3 regions of the Phenylobacterium sp. genome follow, and region 1 is predicted to be linked to each of the others. Evidence: predicted binding sites of a transcription regulator. Region 1 holds the regulator's gene; each other region holds the start of a gene.
What was found. Region 1 encodes LexA, which represses DNA repair genes until DNA is damaged. Its sites were predicted from a motif close to ATGTTCNCNANNTGTTCT; they were not measured.
Positions count from the first base shown of each region.

Region 2: a site for LexA is predicted at 2,676-2,693, ahead of ACQ66R_RS14405 (ImuA family protein). Genes of this name have one in related genera too.
Region 3: a site for LexA is predicted at 2,628-2,645, ahead of ACQ66R_RS05950 (putative DNA modification/repair radical SAM protein). Genes of this name have one in related genera too.

Region 1 covers NZ_OZ260078.1:272,083-277,278, reverse strand. Annotated here, with positions in the region: gene gltX (glutamate--tRNA ligase) at 1-489, opposite strand, end outside; gene ACQ66R_RS01375 (ComEC/Rec2 family competence protein) at 596-2,704, shown strand; gene ACQ66R_RS01370 (ASCH domain-containing protein) at 2,701-2,988, shown strand; gene lexA (transcriptional repressor LexA) at 2,969-3,658, opposite strand; gene trpC (indole-3-glycerol phosphate synthase TrpC) at 3,779-4,555, opposite strand; gene trpD (anthranilate phosphoribosyltransferase) at 4,555-5,196, opposite strand, start outside.
Region 2 covers NZ_OZ260078.1:2,949,695-2,954,890, forward strand. Annotated here, with positions in the region: gene ACQ66R_RS14395 (error-prone DNA polymerase) at 1-276, opposite strand, end outside; gene ACQ66R_RS14400 (DUF6504 family protein) at 284-1,657, opposite strand; gene ACQ66R_RS14405 (ImuA family protein) at 1,865-2,659, opposite strand; gene ACQ66R_RS14410 (TonB-dependent receptor domain-containing protein) at 2,771-4,954, opposite strand; gene ACQ66R_RS14415 (carboxylesterase/lipase family protein) at 5,117-5,196, shown strand, end outside.
Region 3 covers NZ_OZ260078.1:1,230,158-1,235,353, forward strand. Annotated here, with positions in the region: gene ACQ66R_RS05945 (UdgX family uracil-DNA binding protein) at 1-1,392, opposite strand, end outside; gene ACQ66R_RS05950 (putative DNA modification/repair radical SAM protein) at 1,392-2,615, opposite strand; gene ACQ66R_RS05955 (TspO/MBR family protein) at 2,916-3,416, opposite strand; gene ACQ66R_RS05960 (S41 family peptidase) at 3,486-4,940, opposite strand; gene ACQ66R_RS05965 (helix-turn-helix domain-containing protein) at 4,960-5,196, opposite strand, start outside.

The sequences.
Region 1 (5,196 bases):
GAAGGTCACGTCGCCCTTGATGGCGTCGCGGACGATGGTCTCGCCGTCGAGGGGGCACTTGAGACGCACGGCATAGGGCCGGTCGGGCCAGGTCGACGGATCCGCGTCGCGCCAGGGCGAACGGACGACGCGGCCGGCGGCGCGGGCGGCCTCACGCTCGGCGTCGAGCTCCTCGGCGGTCAAGTAGTCGCGATAGGCCTGACCGCGCTCCAGCAGTTCAGCCACGGCCTCGCGATGGCGGTCGGCGCGCTGGAACTGGAACACCGCCGGCTCGTCGGTCTCGAGGCCCAGCCACTTGAGACCCTCGAAGATCACGTCCACGGCGGCTTCGGTCGAGCGCTCGCGGTCGGTGTCTTCGACGCGCAACAGGAACGCGCCGCCGCGGTGACGCGCGTATAGGTAGTTGAACAGGGCGGTGCGCGCCGTGCCAATGTGCATCATGCCGGTGGGCGACGGGGCGATCCGGGTACGAACGGGGCGATCAGTCATAGAGGGCGTGGGCGAACTCGAGGGGAATGGGAACCGCGCGGCCAGCGTCGCGGCGGCGCCTCTTAGCACGCGGAATCGGCCCCGGCCTAATCTGACACCTCCGAGTTTGCGACGGATCGGGGCGTGGCTGACCGATCAGGCCGACGCACAGATCGAGCGGTGGACACTGTGGACGCCAGTGGCGCTGGGGTGCGGCTGCGCGGCGTACTTCGGCCTGATGCGCGAGCCGCAGGCGTGGGTGGCGTGGGCGCTGCTGCCGGTCGTGGCGGCGCTGCTGGTCGCCACGCGGTGGAGCGTCACACGGGCGATGACGATGGGCCTGGTGCTGGCGGCCTGCGCCGTCGGCAGCTTCATCGTGGCGAAGCTGCGGGCCGAGGCGGTCAAGGCGCCGGTGGCCCGGGCCGGCGCGCGACCGCAGCCGGTCGAGGCCTGGGTGGTCGATATCGCGCAACCGGGGGAGGGCGGCCAGCGGCTGTTGCTGGCCCCGATCCGGGTGGGCGATTGGGACGCCCAGACGACGCCGATCCGGATGCGCGTCACGCTGCGGCCCGGGACGCCGCTGCCGCGGCCGGGAGAGGTGGTGAGTCTCCTGGCGATTGTGAACCCGCCGCCGCCGCCGGCCAGCCCGGGCAGCTACGACTTCGCCCGGGACGCCTACTTCGAGAGTGTCGGCGGCGTCGGCCTGGCGTTGCGGGCGCCACGCGTGACGACGCCGGAGAACCAAGCGCCCTGGCGGCTCAGGCTGACCATGTGGGTGAACGCCCAGCGCTGGGCGCTGACCGAGAAGATCGTGGCGGCCCTGGGTCCCGAGACCGGCGGGCTGGCGGCGGCGATGACCACGGGTCACGAGGCGTTCATCCCGAAAGAGCAGGTGGAGAACCTGCGGGCTGCGGGCCTCGCGCACATCATCTCGATCAGCGGCCTGCACATGGCCATCGTGGGCGGCTTCGCGTTCGCTGCCGCGCGGCTTCTGGTGGCGGCCTGGCCATGGCTGGCGCTCCGGGTCTCGGGCAAGAAGGTGGCCGCGCTGGTGGGGCTGGCGGCGGTGGGTGGGTATCTGGTGCTGTCAGGCGCGCCGCCGCCGGCCGAGCGGGCCGCGATCACCGCGGCGGTGGCGTTCGGGGCGATCCTGGCCGACCGGCAGGCGATCAGCCTGCATGCGCTGGCGCTGGCGGCCATGGGCGTGCTGCTGCTGCAGCCCGAGGCCGTGACCGAGCCGGGGTTCCAGATGAGCTTTGCCGCGACCGCCGCGCTGGTCGCCCTGGCCGAGGTCTGGCCGCGGCCGGTGAAGGAGATCGAGGTCCCCTGGTGGATCCGCTGGCCGCAGGCGGCGATGACCTGGACGGCGGCGAGCCTGGCGGTGAGCTTCGTGGCGGGCCTGGCCACGGGGCCTTTCGCGATCCAGCACTTCAACCGCGTCTCGACTTGGGGCCTGTTCGCCAACCTCGTCGTCGCGCCGATCTCGTCGTTCCTGATGATGCCGGGCCTGGCGCTGGGCGCGGCGCTCACGCCATTCGGCCTGGGGCAGGCGCCGCTGGAGGTGGCGGGGTGGTCGATCGGGTTGATGAACCAGGTGGCGGCGACTGCGGCCGGCGCGCCAGCGGCGCAGGTGGTGATCCCCAGCGCGCCGGACTGGGTGCTGCCGGCCAGCTTCCTCGGACTGCTGTTCGTCTGCCTGTGGCGCGGGCCGTTCCGGTGGGCTGGCCTGCCGTTGGCGCTGGCGATCCTGTGGGCGCCCCGGCCTGCGGCTCCGGATGTGTGGGTGAGCGCCGACGGGGCGGCGGTGGCGGTTCGGGAGGGGCGTGAGAGCGTCCTGCTGCGGCCCGATGTGAAGCTGTTCGGCGCTGAGTTGTGGTCGCGGCGACGCGGGCTGACGCCGGTGATCAGCGAGCCCGAGCGGGACGCGCGGTTCCAGTGCGACCGGTGGAGCTGCCTGGCGAAGGCCGAGGCTCCGGTGAAGTTGGCGGCGGCGTGGAACCTGAAGCGGCCGTTGAAGGCGGGCAGGTTGGAGGCGCTCTGCACGGGAGCTGACGTGGTGATCCTGCGGAACAGCTTCAAGCCGGAGAGTTGCGCGGCGCCGCTGGTGCTGACGGGGGCCGACTTCGCGGCGGGCGGCTCGGCCGAGCTCTATCGGCAGGGCGGCGGCTGGCGGATCGTCTGGGCGCAGGACCAGCGGGGGCGGCGGCCGTGGACCTGGGGGTATGACCCGCGATGATGTTCGCCAGGCCGCTGCGCGAGCGGGTCCGGTCGGGCGAGATCACCACCAGCGTGCGGATCTGGCTGACGCCGCGGGTGAAGGTGGGCGGGCGCTACCGGCTGCTGGACGGGTTCATCGAGGTGACGCGCCTGCGGGAAGTGGACCTGGACGACGTCACCGAGGCCATGGCGCGGGAGGGCGGGTTCGAGAGCCTGGAGGCGCTCATGAAAACCGCCCGCCACGGGCGTGGCGAGCGGGTCTTCATCGTCGATTTCGTATGGGTCAGTGGTAGCGGCGGATGAGGCCGACCAGCTTGCCCTGCACGGCCACCTGGTCAGGGCCGAAGATGCGGGTCTCGTAGGCGGGGTTGGCGGCTTCGAGGGCGATGGACGCGCCCTTCTTGCGCAGGCGCTTGAGGGTGGCTTCCTCGCCGTTGACCAGGGCGACCACGATGTCGCCCGAGACGGCGCTGTCGGTGCGCTTGATGACCACGAAGTCGCCGTCGAGGATGCCGGCGTTGATCATCGAGTCGCCGGCGATCTCGAGGACGAAGTGCTCGCCCGCGCCCAGGATGCTCTCAGGCACCGGCATGCGGTCGCGTTCCTGCTGGATCGCCTCGATCGGCGTGCCGGCGGCGATCTTGCCGAGGATCGGCAGTTCGCGGCTGTCGTTGGCGGCGACCGCGACCGCGGAGCCGGCCTCGACCAGCTGGGGTTTGAACGGGGCCCGACCCTTGGGCGGGGCGGCGGCGGTGGCCTGCTGCGGCAGCTTCACCACTTCCAGCGCCCGGGCGCGGTGGGGAAGGCGGCGAAGGAAACCGCGCTCTTCCAGGGCGGTGATCAGCCGGTGGATGCCGGACTTGGAGGCCAGATCGAGGGCCTCCTTCATCTCGTCGAACGACGGTGAGACGCCCGATTCCTTGATCCGCTCGTGGATGAACATGAGCAACTCATGCTGCTTGCGGGTAAGCATTTCAGGACCTCGCAGAACAAACCGCCAACTTCTGTCGATGTTCTCTAGGTGTTCCGCGTTAATGTCAAGTTACACCTAGGCCCACTGAAATCGTTGCGGTTTTTCTCATGTAGAGCCGACTCAGCCCAGCAGGGCGCGAGTCGCCGCGGTGACGTCGGCCTGGCGCATCAGGCTCTCGCCGACCAGCATGGCGCGGGCGCCGGAGGCCTCGAGGCGAGCGGCGTCGGCGGCGGTGAACAGGCCGCTCTCGGTGACCAGCAGGGCGTTCGCCGGCGCGAGCGCGGCGAGGCGCTCGGTGATCGCGAGGTCGACGGTGAAGGTCCGCAGGTCACGGTTGTTCACCCCGACGAGGTCGGCGCCCAGCCGTCCGGCGCGGGCCATCTCGGCCTCGTCATGCACCTCGACCAGCGCGTCCATGCCGTGGGCGCGGGCCTCGGCCATCAGGTCGGCGGCCAGCGCGTCGTCCACCATCGCCAGGATCACCAGAATGGCGTCGGCGCCCAGCGCGCGGCTCTCGGCCACCTGCCACGGGTCGACCAGGAACTCCTTGCGGATACAGGGCAGCGAGACGGCGCCGCGGGCGGCGGTGAGGTAGCTGTCGGCGCCCTGGAAGCTGGGCGTGTCGGTGAGCACCGACAGGCACGCCGCGCCGCCGGCTTCGTAGGCGCGGGCCAGTGCCGGCGGATGGAAGTCCGCGCGGATCAGGCCCTTGGACGGCGAGGCCTTCTTGATCTCGGCGATCAGGGCCAGGCGGCCGGGGCCGTGGGCGCGCTCCAGGGCGGCGCGGAAGCCGCGCGGCGCGCTGACGCCGGCCGTGGAGATCGCGGGGCGGGCGGCCTTCCGCTCTGCGACCTCGTCACGCTTATAGGCAGCGATCTTCTCGAGAATATCGGCCATCAGGAGTCCAGCGACCGCGGCGCGATCTCGACCAGCTTGTCGAGTGAGGCCTGGGCGCGGCCGTCGTCGATGACCCGGGCCGCCAGTTCGACGCCTTCGCGGAGGGTCTCGACCTTGTCGCCGACCAGGAAGGCGGCGGCGGAATTCAGCAGGACGATGTCGCGGTAGGGGCCGGGCTTGCCCTTCAGCAGGTCGCGGAGCGCCACGGCGTTCTCGGCCGGCGTGCCGCCGGTGAGGTCGGCCAGCGCGGCGCGCGGCAGGCCCACGGCTTCGGGCGTCACGGTGAAGAGGCGGACCTGGCCTTCGCGATACTCGGCGACGCTGGACTCGCCGGTCGTCGTCATCTCGTCCATGCCGCCGCCGTGGACCACCCAGGCGCGCTCCGAGCCCAGGGCGCCCAGCACCTGGGCCAACGGGGCCACCCAGCGCTCGGCGAAGACGCCCACGACCTGGCGCTTGGCGCCGGCGGGGTTCGTCAGCGGGCCCAGCAGGTTGAAGATCGTGCGGAAGCCCAGCTCGCTGCGGATCGGGGAGACGTGGCGCATGGCGCCGTGGTGCGACTGGGCGAACAGGAAGCAGATGCCGGCTTCATCCAGCGCCTTGAACTGGCGCTCGGGCCCGGCGTCGATGGCCACGCCCAG
Region 2 (5,196 bases), 2.7 Mb from region 1:
GTAGGCCTCGCGGTCGGAGGGATAGACGACCAGGCTGGGCGTGCCGTCGACGAAGTCGAGCCGGCAGCCGGTGAGCGCGCGGATCTTCGAGCCGCTCTCGCGCAGCTCCTGCATCTGGCGCCACGCGCGCACCACCCCGGCCAGGCTGTTGCGGTCGCAGATGCCGATGGCCTCCAGCCCCAGCGCATCGGCCCCGGTGACCAGCTCCCAGGGATGCGAGGCCCCGCGCAGGAACGAGAAGTTCGTGGTGGTCTGGAGTTCGGCGTAGCGGATCATGTGACCCTCAGGCGAACAGGCCGTGCAGCCACCACTTGGCGGGGGCGTCGGGGTCGCCGTAGAGGCCGGCGCGGAACAGCCAGAAGCGGCCGCCGTCCTGATCCTCCACGCGGTAGTAATCGCGGACGTGGGTGATCGAGACGTCGCCGATCTCGCGCCGCCACCACTCCTCGCCGATCCGTTCGGGGCCCTCGGCGCGGCGCACCTGATGCACGCGGCCGCGCCAGCGGAACTGCCGCGGGGGGTCGTCGGGCAGGAGCGCGAATACCTGCTCCAGCGGCTCGGGCCGGCGGAACAGGCGGATCGGGCGCGGCGTCTCGCGGTCCCACGGGCGGGCTTCGGAGGGCGTCGCGCCCAGGGCCGGCTGGCGGCCTACCGCTTGCTCGGGGACATGGCTTTCCACGGGCGCCGCGCGCCACACCCGCTCTGGCCCCAGGCGGTTCACCAGCCGGTCGACCAGGGGGGCCAGGCCCTCCTCCACCGCCGCCTCCGGGCCGGTTTCGATGCGGACCTGCCGGCCCGACACGGCCTCGACGGCGTAGGCGCAGATCGTCACCGACTCGATGCCGAAGCCGGGGTCGACGGTCTCCAGCTTGGGCTGGAACAGCCGCGCAATGCGGCGCGCGTCGCGGCCGGCCAGCGACAGGCCGATGGTGAGCGGCAGCGTCTTGCCATCCACGCGGTGGAAGGCGATCTCGAACCGGCGCGCGCCATGGCCGCCGGCCTCCAGCCGGGCGCAGAGCTTGGCGGACACGTCTTCGGTGACGCGGGCCATGTCCTCGGGCGCGCTGATCGGCTCGAAGAAGGCCAGCCGGTCGACCCAGGGCGTCGGCGGGCGGCGATACCGCAGCGCCTCGGCGCTGCGGCCCAGGGCCTGGTCCAGCCGCTCGAGAGTGCGGGCTCCGAACCGGCGGCCCAGGGGGCCACGGGGAATCTCCATCAGCTGACCCACCCGGCGCAGCCCCAGCCGTTCGATCTGGGCGGCGGCCTCGGGGTCGAGGCGCAGGGCCGCGGGCGGCATCGGCTTCAACAGGTCGCCCTGACCGCCGGGCGGCGCGATCGTCCCGTCCCGACCGAAATGGGCCAGGGCCCAGGCCGCGCCGGGAGTGTCGGCGATGGCGGCGCGGAACGGCAGCGCGTTCTGGGCCAGCCGCCCCTGGAAGTCGGCCAGCATCTCGGCTTCGCCGCCCCACAGGTGGGCGACGCCGGTGATGTCGAGGAACAGGCCGTCCGGCGCATCGGCCGCCACGGCGGGCGAGAAGCGCACGCACCAGTCGACCAGGGCGGTGAGGGCGGCGGCGTCCGCCTCAGGCTCGACGTCGGCGGTCACCAGCTCGGGGACCAGGGCCATGGCGTCGGTGGCCTTCTGCCCGACGTGCAGCCGGAGGCGAGAGGCCTCCACGCTGACCGCGGCCAGCCGCCGGACCTGCCGCACCGTCTCGATCAGCGCGAACGCGGCAGCGCCCCCTCCACCACTTCGTGGTCCCCCTCCCCCGCACGCGGGGGAGGAACTTGGCGCGAACGGCCGGGCTCCAGTTCCTTCCCCGTGCCAACGGGGGAGGGGGACCGCGAAGCGGTGGAGGGGGCGCTAGGCGGCGCGTCGGACGGCGGGGGATTGCGACGGCGCCAGTTCGCGATCGCCCAGGTCGGCGACCAGGCGCAGAGGATGCGCGACATCGCCTGCCTCCCAGGAATAGGCCTGATCGGCCTCAAGGATCCATGCGCCGGAGCGACCGCCCCGGCTGCGTTCGAGGGCCACGGAGAACCGCGGGTTCCCCAGGCCGAATTCGCCGGCCGGCGGCTCGGACGGCGCGGAGACCACCCGCCACCGCGTGGCCGCGACCGAGCCGGCGGCCTCCTTGCGGCCGACCCCGCCGAAGGGCCGGCGCTTGATCACGAAACCCGTGGCGCCGCGCCTCTCGCAGGCCAGCTGCAGCCGACGCCCTGCGGTCAGGTCCACCGCCTCGACCTCGCCGAACACCGCCGAGACCCCGACCGTGGCCAGCGCGTCCTCCATGACCGCCAGCGCCTCGGTCTCATCGCGGACGCACACCTGGATCAGCCGCTCGACGGGGAAGCCCAGCCCGGCCAGCCCAGGCGCCCAGAGGTCGTCGCGGCGCAGCACCCATACCGCCTCGCCTCTGAGCGCCAGCGGCGCCGCCATCAGCGCCGCAAAGGCCGCCGGGGCGGCGGAGGTCTCGGCCTCCAGCCCCGCGCCGGTGATCTCATGCCAGCGTCCCAGCGGCAGCCCGCCGCCCGACAGCTTGCCGTCCAGGGCCGCGTCCCCGAACGACAGCACGCCCGCGTCCGCCCGCCCGCCGCTCTCGATCGCGGCGACCTTCGCAACCAGCGCGGCGATCCGCTTGGCGCGAAAATCGGACATGGCTTTGGGACTCCTTTTGTTCCATTTTTGTTCTAGACCGGGAACAAGCAGAGTCAACATCCGGATTCCGCCAAATTCGGACGTAGGTTGGGAGGCGAGGAGTCTAGATGGTCAGCCGCCGGGCCCGCCGAAGTCGAAGCCCGGGTCGCGCTGTCGGCCGCCGAAGGTGTAGGTGACACCCAACAGGACGGCGCGGTTCTTGGCCTCCGCGCGGTTCCGCTCGCGGTAGAGCGGCGTATCTACCACCGACGTGAATCCCGCCGTGGACAGCACGTCCTGCACCGTGACCACGCCCGACACCTGGTCGTTGAACTTGTGGCGGTACCCGAGGTTTACCCCGACCTGCGGCTTGCGGTAGCCCTGCGACAGCAGCTGCTTGCCGTTCACGAACCCCTGCACCTGCAGGAAGTCCTTGTCCGACACCTGCCAGCCCAGCGAGGCGCGGCCGAAGGCGGTGTAGGCCGAGCGAACGCCCGAGCCGAAACCGAGATCGCGGGCGTCGATCTCGTTCCAGACCGCGTTGCCGCTGATGTTGTAGGTGACCTTCCCCGGCAGCCGCCCGTTGGCCACCAGCTCCACGCCGGCGCTCTGCGAGCGGCCAATGTTCTCTTTGCTCTGCAGGATCACGCCACCGCCCAGGTCGCGGAAGACGTCGTTCACCGAGTCGCGGGTCCGGCGATAGTAGCCCGTGGCGAGCAGGATCACGCCCTGCTTGCGGTACTGGTAGCCGGCCTCGAACGAGTCGGTGACCTGAGGCTTGAGGTTCGAGTTCCCCTGGAACCGGTTCGTCGGATTCACATAGACGCGGAACGGGTTGTAGTCCTGCGCCTGCGGCCGCTGCACACGCCGCGAATAGCTGGCCTTGAGCTGCTGGATGTCGCTCAGTTTGTAGGTGAGGTGCAGGCTCGGATAGAGCCGGACGTAGTCGTTCGAGGCCTTCAGGCCCTGGGTCACCTGATCGAGATCGATCTGGGTCGCCTCGGCCCGCAGCCCCGCCAGCGCCGTCAGCTCGCCCAGCGGCCGCTCGTAGGTGACGTAGGCGGCGTGCACCTGCTGGTCGAACTGGAAAAGATTGGAGCGCACGGGGTCGATGGCGTAGGGACCCGCGCCCGGTCCCCGGATGAAGATAACCTCGTAGTCGTTGTCGTCGGCGTCCCAGGCATAGCCCAGCTTCAGCTTGGCCTCGTCGGGCAGGGGCTGCGAATAGTCGACCTTCAGCCGCGTGGCCCAGAAGTGGTTGCGGTTGTCGCTGAGCTCGAACACCGGGCCGCTGGCCGGGAACAGGAAGCTGCGCAGGATCGGCCGCGTGCGGTCCTCGTCGTTCAGCTCGCGCGACAGGCTGGCCGTGAACTCGTGGTCGTCGGCCCATTTGTAGCGATAGCTGAGCTGGGCCTCGAGGCTGTCGCGGTCCTGGCGCAGCGCGGTCGCGTTGTCGTAGGCCGTCCGGGTCGCGCCGGCCGCCATGGTCTGGCGCAGTGACTCGATCTGCACGCTGTCAAAGGTCACGCCGTTGTAGTCCAGCTCCAGGCTGATCCTCGTCTTGGCGTCCGGGTCGTAGTCGACGCCCCCGCGCAGGCCCATGACGTCAAACGCGCCGCTGTTGGCCGAACGGAGCGCCTGGCTGATGAAACCGGGGCCGAGCGGGTCCTGGAACTCGCGGTCGCTCCTGAACGCCTGCTTGAGGGAGTCGTGGCGCAGGTAGACGTCGCCGCTCAGCGTCAGGTCACCGTCCTTGCGCGAGACGCTGAGGCTCCCGTTCTGGCGGCCTGCCGAGCCTACGTTCGCGCGCACGCTGCCGCCGAAGCCGGGCTTCGACGTCTTCTTGGTGATCAGGTTGATGATGCCCGCGCTGCCCTCGGGATTGAAGGCGGCCGAGGGGTTGGTGATCACCTCCACGCGCTCGATCTGGGTGGCCGGCAGGCTTTGCAGCGCCTGGCCCTTGTTCTCGCCCTTGAAGCGGCCGCTGGGCTTCCCGTCGATCAGGATGGTGACGTTGGAATCGCCGCGCAGGCTGACGTTGCCGTTCACATCCACCTCGACCGAGGGGACGTTGCGCAGGGCGTCGCTGATCGAGCCGGTGGTGGCCTGGAGATCGTTGGCGACGGTGTAGCTCTGACGGTCGATCGAGGTGCGCACGGGCGGCGCCGTGCCCTCGACGACGACCTCGCCGACGGCCGGGCCGGGTGCGGCGGACGTCGCGGGGCGTGCGGGGGCCGGGGCCGGCGTCTGGGCGAACGCGGCGGACCCCGTGATCGCGAAGGCCGCGGTCGCGAGCCAGAACGAACGCTGAAACAATGTCTGTCCCCCGACGCGCCGCCCCCGCAGCACGCTCACAAGCTGAAGTTCAAGGGTGCAGTAGCGGCAACTTTGTGACGAAGGAACTTCCGCGCCGAGGCCTGCGGTTGCGGGCGAGGCGAAAACCTCGGCTAATCCGCCCCGCAAGACGGGAGGCGAACGATGCGGCGTGTGATGGCGATGGCGGCGGCCTGGCTCCTGACCGCAGGCGCGGCCATGGCGCAGACCCCCACGACGGCGAA
Region 3 (5,196 bases), 960 kb from region 1:
CTCGTCGGGCAGCCGCAGCAGGTAGGAAGGATGGTAGGTGACCACCGCCCGGGCCTGATCAGACAGCTGGAGGGCCTGGCCGCGGACCTTGCTGACCGCGGTGGCCTTGCCGAACACCGCGTGCGCGGCGGTCGCGCCCAGGGCCACAATCACGCGCGGCCGCACGATCCGCCGCTCGGCGTCCAGCCACCAGCGGCAGGCGCTGACCTCGCCCGTCGTCGGCGTCTGGTGGATGCGGCGCTTGCCCCGCAGCACGTGCTTGAAGTGTTTCACCGCGTTGGTGACGTAGGTTTCGGCGCGCGGCACGCCGGCCTCGGCCATCGCGCGGTCGAACACCTGGCCCGCCGGTCCCACGAAGGGGCGGCCCGCCAGGTCCTCCTGGTCGCCGGGCTGCTCGCCCACGAACATCAGCCGCGCCTTGGCGGGCCCCTCGCCCGCCACCCCCTGGGTCGCATCCTGCCAGAGGTCGCAGCGGCGGCAGTGGTCGACGCCGGCGGTCACCTCGGCCAGCGTGGTCGCCGACAGGCCCTCCCACGGCGCATCGCGGCTGTTGCGGATGGCCGCCTTCACGACGCGACGGCTGGGTTCGGTGGCGGGCTTGGCGACCATTTCGGCGGTCCGGCTGCGGGCGTTTGCGACCAGCTCCGGAATGAGCGCCGCCTCGGGCAGGTTCCGCCAATAGCGCCGCGGCATCTCCTTGGTCATGGCGTCGGTGTTCAGCCGGGCCGGATTGAAGATCGAGGCGTAGTAGGTCTTCCAGAACTCCTCCAGCTCGTCGGCGCGGGGCGCGTCGGCGGGGTCGGCGCCGGGTGTGAAGGCCAGCTCCACCAGGTTCCAGTGCACGCAGACGTCCGGGGTCAGGATCGACCAGCGGATGTTGGCGAAGCGAGTGCGGAAGAAGGGCGCCGTCAGCTCGGCCACCCGGTGCGCCGGCTCGAACCAGGCGACGAAGGCCTCGCCCTGGTCGTCGTGGGCGCCGCGGAAGCGGACGAAGGCCTTCATCTTGTGGGCCGCCTTGTCGACGTCGCGGCTGAGCTGGCGGGCGAGCAGCACGTCGGGGTCCGAGGCCACCTGCAGCAGCTGAGGCCGGTCCTGCATTCGCCACAGCAGGCGGTAGAGCAGCGCGAACCGCTCGTCCGAGCGATGCAGCACGACGCGCTGGGCCAGATCGACGAAAGCGCGGGGCGCGGTGAAGGACGCGGCCGAAGTTGAGGTTGGCGTCGACTGCCCTTCGGGTCCGTCTTCCGAGAGGTCGGAGGGCGCGAAGAGGGAGGCCTGGCCGTCTACGGTCCAGAGCGTGTCGGGCGGCCCGACCCCGGCCAGGCGCAGGCGCCGGGCCGCGGCGCGCCAGCCGTCGAAGTCGGTCTCATGGGCCAGCCGGACCACCTGCATCAGAAGAGGTCCAGCTGCCGGGGTTCGAGGCGGGCGCGCAGGTCGGCGCGGTCGGTGAGCGCGCCGGGCGACCAGTCGGCGCAGATCAGGAACGGCTTCAGCGTGTTCACCCGACGCGACAGGCGGCCGATGTCGGCCAGGGTCAGGCGGGTGTGGCGGCGCGTGCCGATGATGCGGTCCACCACCTTCACGCCCAGGCCCGGGACGCGCAGCAGGGTCTCGCGCGGCGCGGTGTTCACGTCGACAGGGAAGTCGCCGCGGTTGCGCAACGCCCAGGCCAGCTTGGGGTCGATGGCGAGGTCCAGGTCGTCGGCCTCGCCCACGATCTCGGCGCGCCCGAAGCCATAGAACCGCATCAGCCAGTCGGCCTGGTACAGGCGGTGCTCGCGCATCATGGGCGGGCGCGACAGCGGCAGGCGCGAGGTGGCGTCGGGGATGGGCGAGAAAGCCGAGTAGTAGACCCGACGCAGGCGGTACGCGCCGTACAGGCTCTCGCTGCGCTTGAGGATCGCGCCGTCGGTGGCGCTGTCGGCGCCCACGATCATCTGGGTCGATTGGCCGGCGGGCGCGAAGCGGGGCGCCCGGGTCTTGCGGCCCTTGTCCTTCGAGGCGTCCTCCGACACCCGAACCGCGCCCATGGCCTTGCGGATGCCGGCGGCGTCCTTCTCGGGCGCCAGCGTCGCCAGGCTCTCGTCCTTGGGCAGCTCGATGTTGATGGAGATACGGTCAGCGTAGAGGCCAGCCTCGTTGACCAGCGCCGGCGAGGCCTCGGGGATCACCTTCAGGTGGATGTAGCCTCGGAAATCGTGGTCCTGGCGCAGGGCGCGCGCCACCCGCACCATCGCCTCCATCGTGTAGTCGGCGTTCTTGATGATGCCCGACGAGAGGAACAGACCCTCGATGTAGTTTCGCTGGTAGAAACCCAGGGTGAGCTTGACGACCTCGTCCACCGAGAAGCGCGCCCGCGGGGTGTTCGACGTCACCCGGTTCACGCAGTAGGCGCAATCGTAGACGCAGAAGTTGGTCAGCAGGATCTTCAGCAGGCTGATGCAGCGGCCGTCTGGCGCGTAGGCGTGGCAGATGCCCATGCCGCCATCGGTCGATCCCATCCCCTTCCCGCCCACCGAGTCGCGCTTCACTGACCCGGACGAGGCGCAGGAGGCGTCGTATTTCGCCGCGTCGGACAGGATTTCGAGTTTGCGCTTCAGCGTGAGAGTGGCCACGCGGGGACAGTATTGTTCCGTATTTGTTCACGCAAGCGGCGCTGTGGCGATTTTGAGCTGAGAGCGCCCCGACCTGTCTGCACCGCAGGTCGGGGCTCGCGTCACCTGGGTGTCGGGGGCCCGGAATGTGACACGATCTCAAAAGCTTGGCTGAAGGCCTCCGGATCGACCGGAGGCCTTCGCACACCCGAACCGATCGGCGAGGGACAGGAACGCTCGATCGGCCCACCTGCACAATCGCGGTGGCGGCCGATGGTTCCGTAATTCCCGATATTCCGATGCACGCTCCTGCGCGATGCGTCAGTTCAGGCGCCAGATCTCGAAGTTGAGCAGCGAGGCGAAGGCCACCCACGCCGCGTAGGGCACGAACACCAGGCCGGCGGGGCGGTCGATGCGCCAGAACGTGAGCCCGGTGAGAACGACCGCGACGAACAGCACGGCGATCTCGGCCAGGGCGAGGCCCGGCTGACGCAGGCCGAAGAAGAGCCACGACCAGCCCAGGTTCAGCACGAGCTGGGCTGCGTAGAGACCGATGGCGCGGCGGCGGACCGGGCCGGACGAGGCTTGCCAGACCCGCCAGGCCGCGATGGCCATCAGGGCGTAGAGGGTGGTCCAGACCGGGGCGAAGATGCCGTTCGGCGGGTTGAACGCGGGCTTCTGGAGCGTCGCGTACCAGGTCTCGACGCTGGAGGCCGTGGCCATGCCGCCCAGCGCGGCGACGCCGAACGCGGCCGCCAGGGACACCAGCGCGGGGATCAACGCGCCTCGCAGAGGGCCGGACTTGTGGACGTCGGTCGACATGGGCATGGCCTCGCCTGGGAATTCTATCATCGCCAACGTCGCGGGCCGCGTTCCGATCCCCGCGCGGGGTCAGGCGCGCAGAAGGCGGATCGCAGCCTCGCGCTGCGGGTCCGACTTTAGCGCAAGATCGGCCGCGCGGGTGGGTACGAGATGATCCGGCGCGATCCCTTCGTCGGGCTGGGGCGTGACGGGGAAGGTGGCCACCAGCGGCAGGTCCAGCGCGAAGCCGCACTGCGGGAGGCGCAGGAAGAAGAAGGCGCCGCCGTTGATGCCGCGGCGGCTGCCGCCCGTGGGCTCGCCGACCAGCCGGCCCAGGCGGTGGGTCTTCACGGTCTGGGCGAACTGGAAGGTGGCCGAACTGTTGGTCGCGTCGATGATGGCGATGAGCCGGCCGTCGTAGCGGGCGCCGCGCGGGCGGATCGTGGAACCGCGCGGATCATCGTCCCACCGGGTGAGCCGGTAGAAGCCCTTCGCGTCGGCGCCCACCGCCTGGTCGCCCCAGTTGCGGAAGCTGCGGTCCCAGGTGGTCAGGAACGGGTCGAGCTCGGCGGGGGTGCGACGATAGCGGACGAAGCGCTGGGCGTCGGCGCGGACGAGCTCGCGGTCGACCAGCCGCTCCAGCAGGTGATCGCCGCACTCGGTGCCGCCGGCGTTGCCGCGGAGGTCGAGGATGATCCCCGGCGCCCGCTCGGCGATGGCCGCGTCGACCTCCCGGTCGAGCCAGGCGCGCCAGTCCCAGCGGCTGTTGTAGACGGCCCAGGTGGGCATGGTGATCAGGCGCGAGCGGTCGGGCAGCACCTGCGACGTCCAGACCGGGCCCTCGCGCGGGACGAACTCGGCCGAGCCGCGCTGGGCCAGGCGCTCGGCGCGGGTCAGGAGGTCGGCCGCGACCTCGCGCAACCGCCCGGCGCCGGTTCGCACGGTCAGGGCGACGCGGCCCTCGGCGAAGAGCCCGGGCGCGAGGCGCGGCAGGGCGGCGTCGGGCAGCGGCCACAGCTCCCGACGGTCGAGTTCGGCGAGGCGCATGCGCTTGCCGTCCGCGCCCCCATCGGCCGCGGCCAGGGCCATGAGGGCCGGCAGCAGACCTTTCGTGGCCTGGCCGCCGATCGCCACGACCTCGTCACCCGGATGCAGGCCGCGCACCGGGCCCGCGTCGCTCACGATCATGCGGCCGCCCAGCCATCGCCAGGTGAACGGCAGGCGGTCGCGGCCGGACTGGAAGAACGCCTCCCCCGCCCCCTCCTGGTTGTTCGGGTTGACGAAGGTGTGGCCGCAGCGGAGCCCGGCGGTGAAGGTGGTGAGCGCGAGCCACTGGGCGCCCGGATCGCGCGCCGCCGGCAGGTCGCGGTGCAGGCGGACGAAGCGGGCGGCGAGCTGGCGTTCGCTGTTGTATCGCAGCAGTCCGGGATGCAGCGCGCGGAACGCGGCCTCCACGATCTGGGCGTCGGTCAGCGCCGCGGCGCGGGCGGGTTGGGCGGCCAGGGCCGCGAGGGTCGCCAGGACGGCGCGTCGGGAGAACGTCATAGGGACAAGCTGCCTGGGCTCAGGCCGGATCGCGCCTCACTTCCGGGGTTTCGGACGCAAATTTCGGTTCTGAGCCGCGGCGGCGGGCGGCCGATGGGGCTTCGCCATAGGCGGCCAGGTAGGCGCGGTTGAAGCTGGCCTTGGAGTTGAAGCCGGCCTCGAACGCGAGATCGAGCAGCGGGCGGCGATCGCCGGCGGCCAGGGCGTCGTGCACGGCGCGGGCGCGCAGGCCGTTGATGAAGGCGGCGAAGTTCTG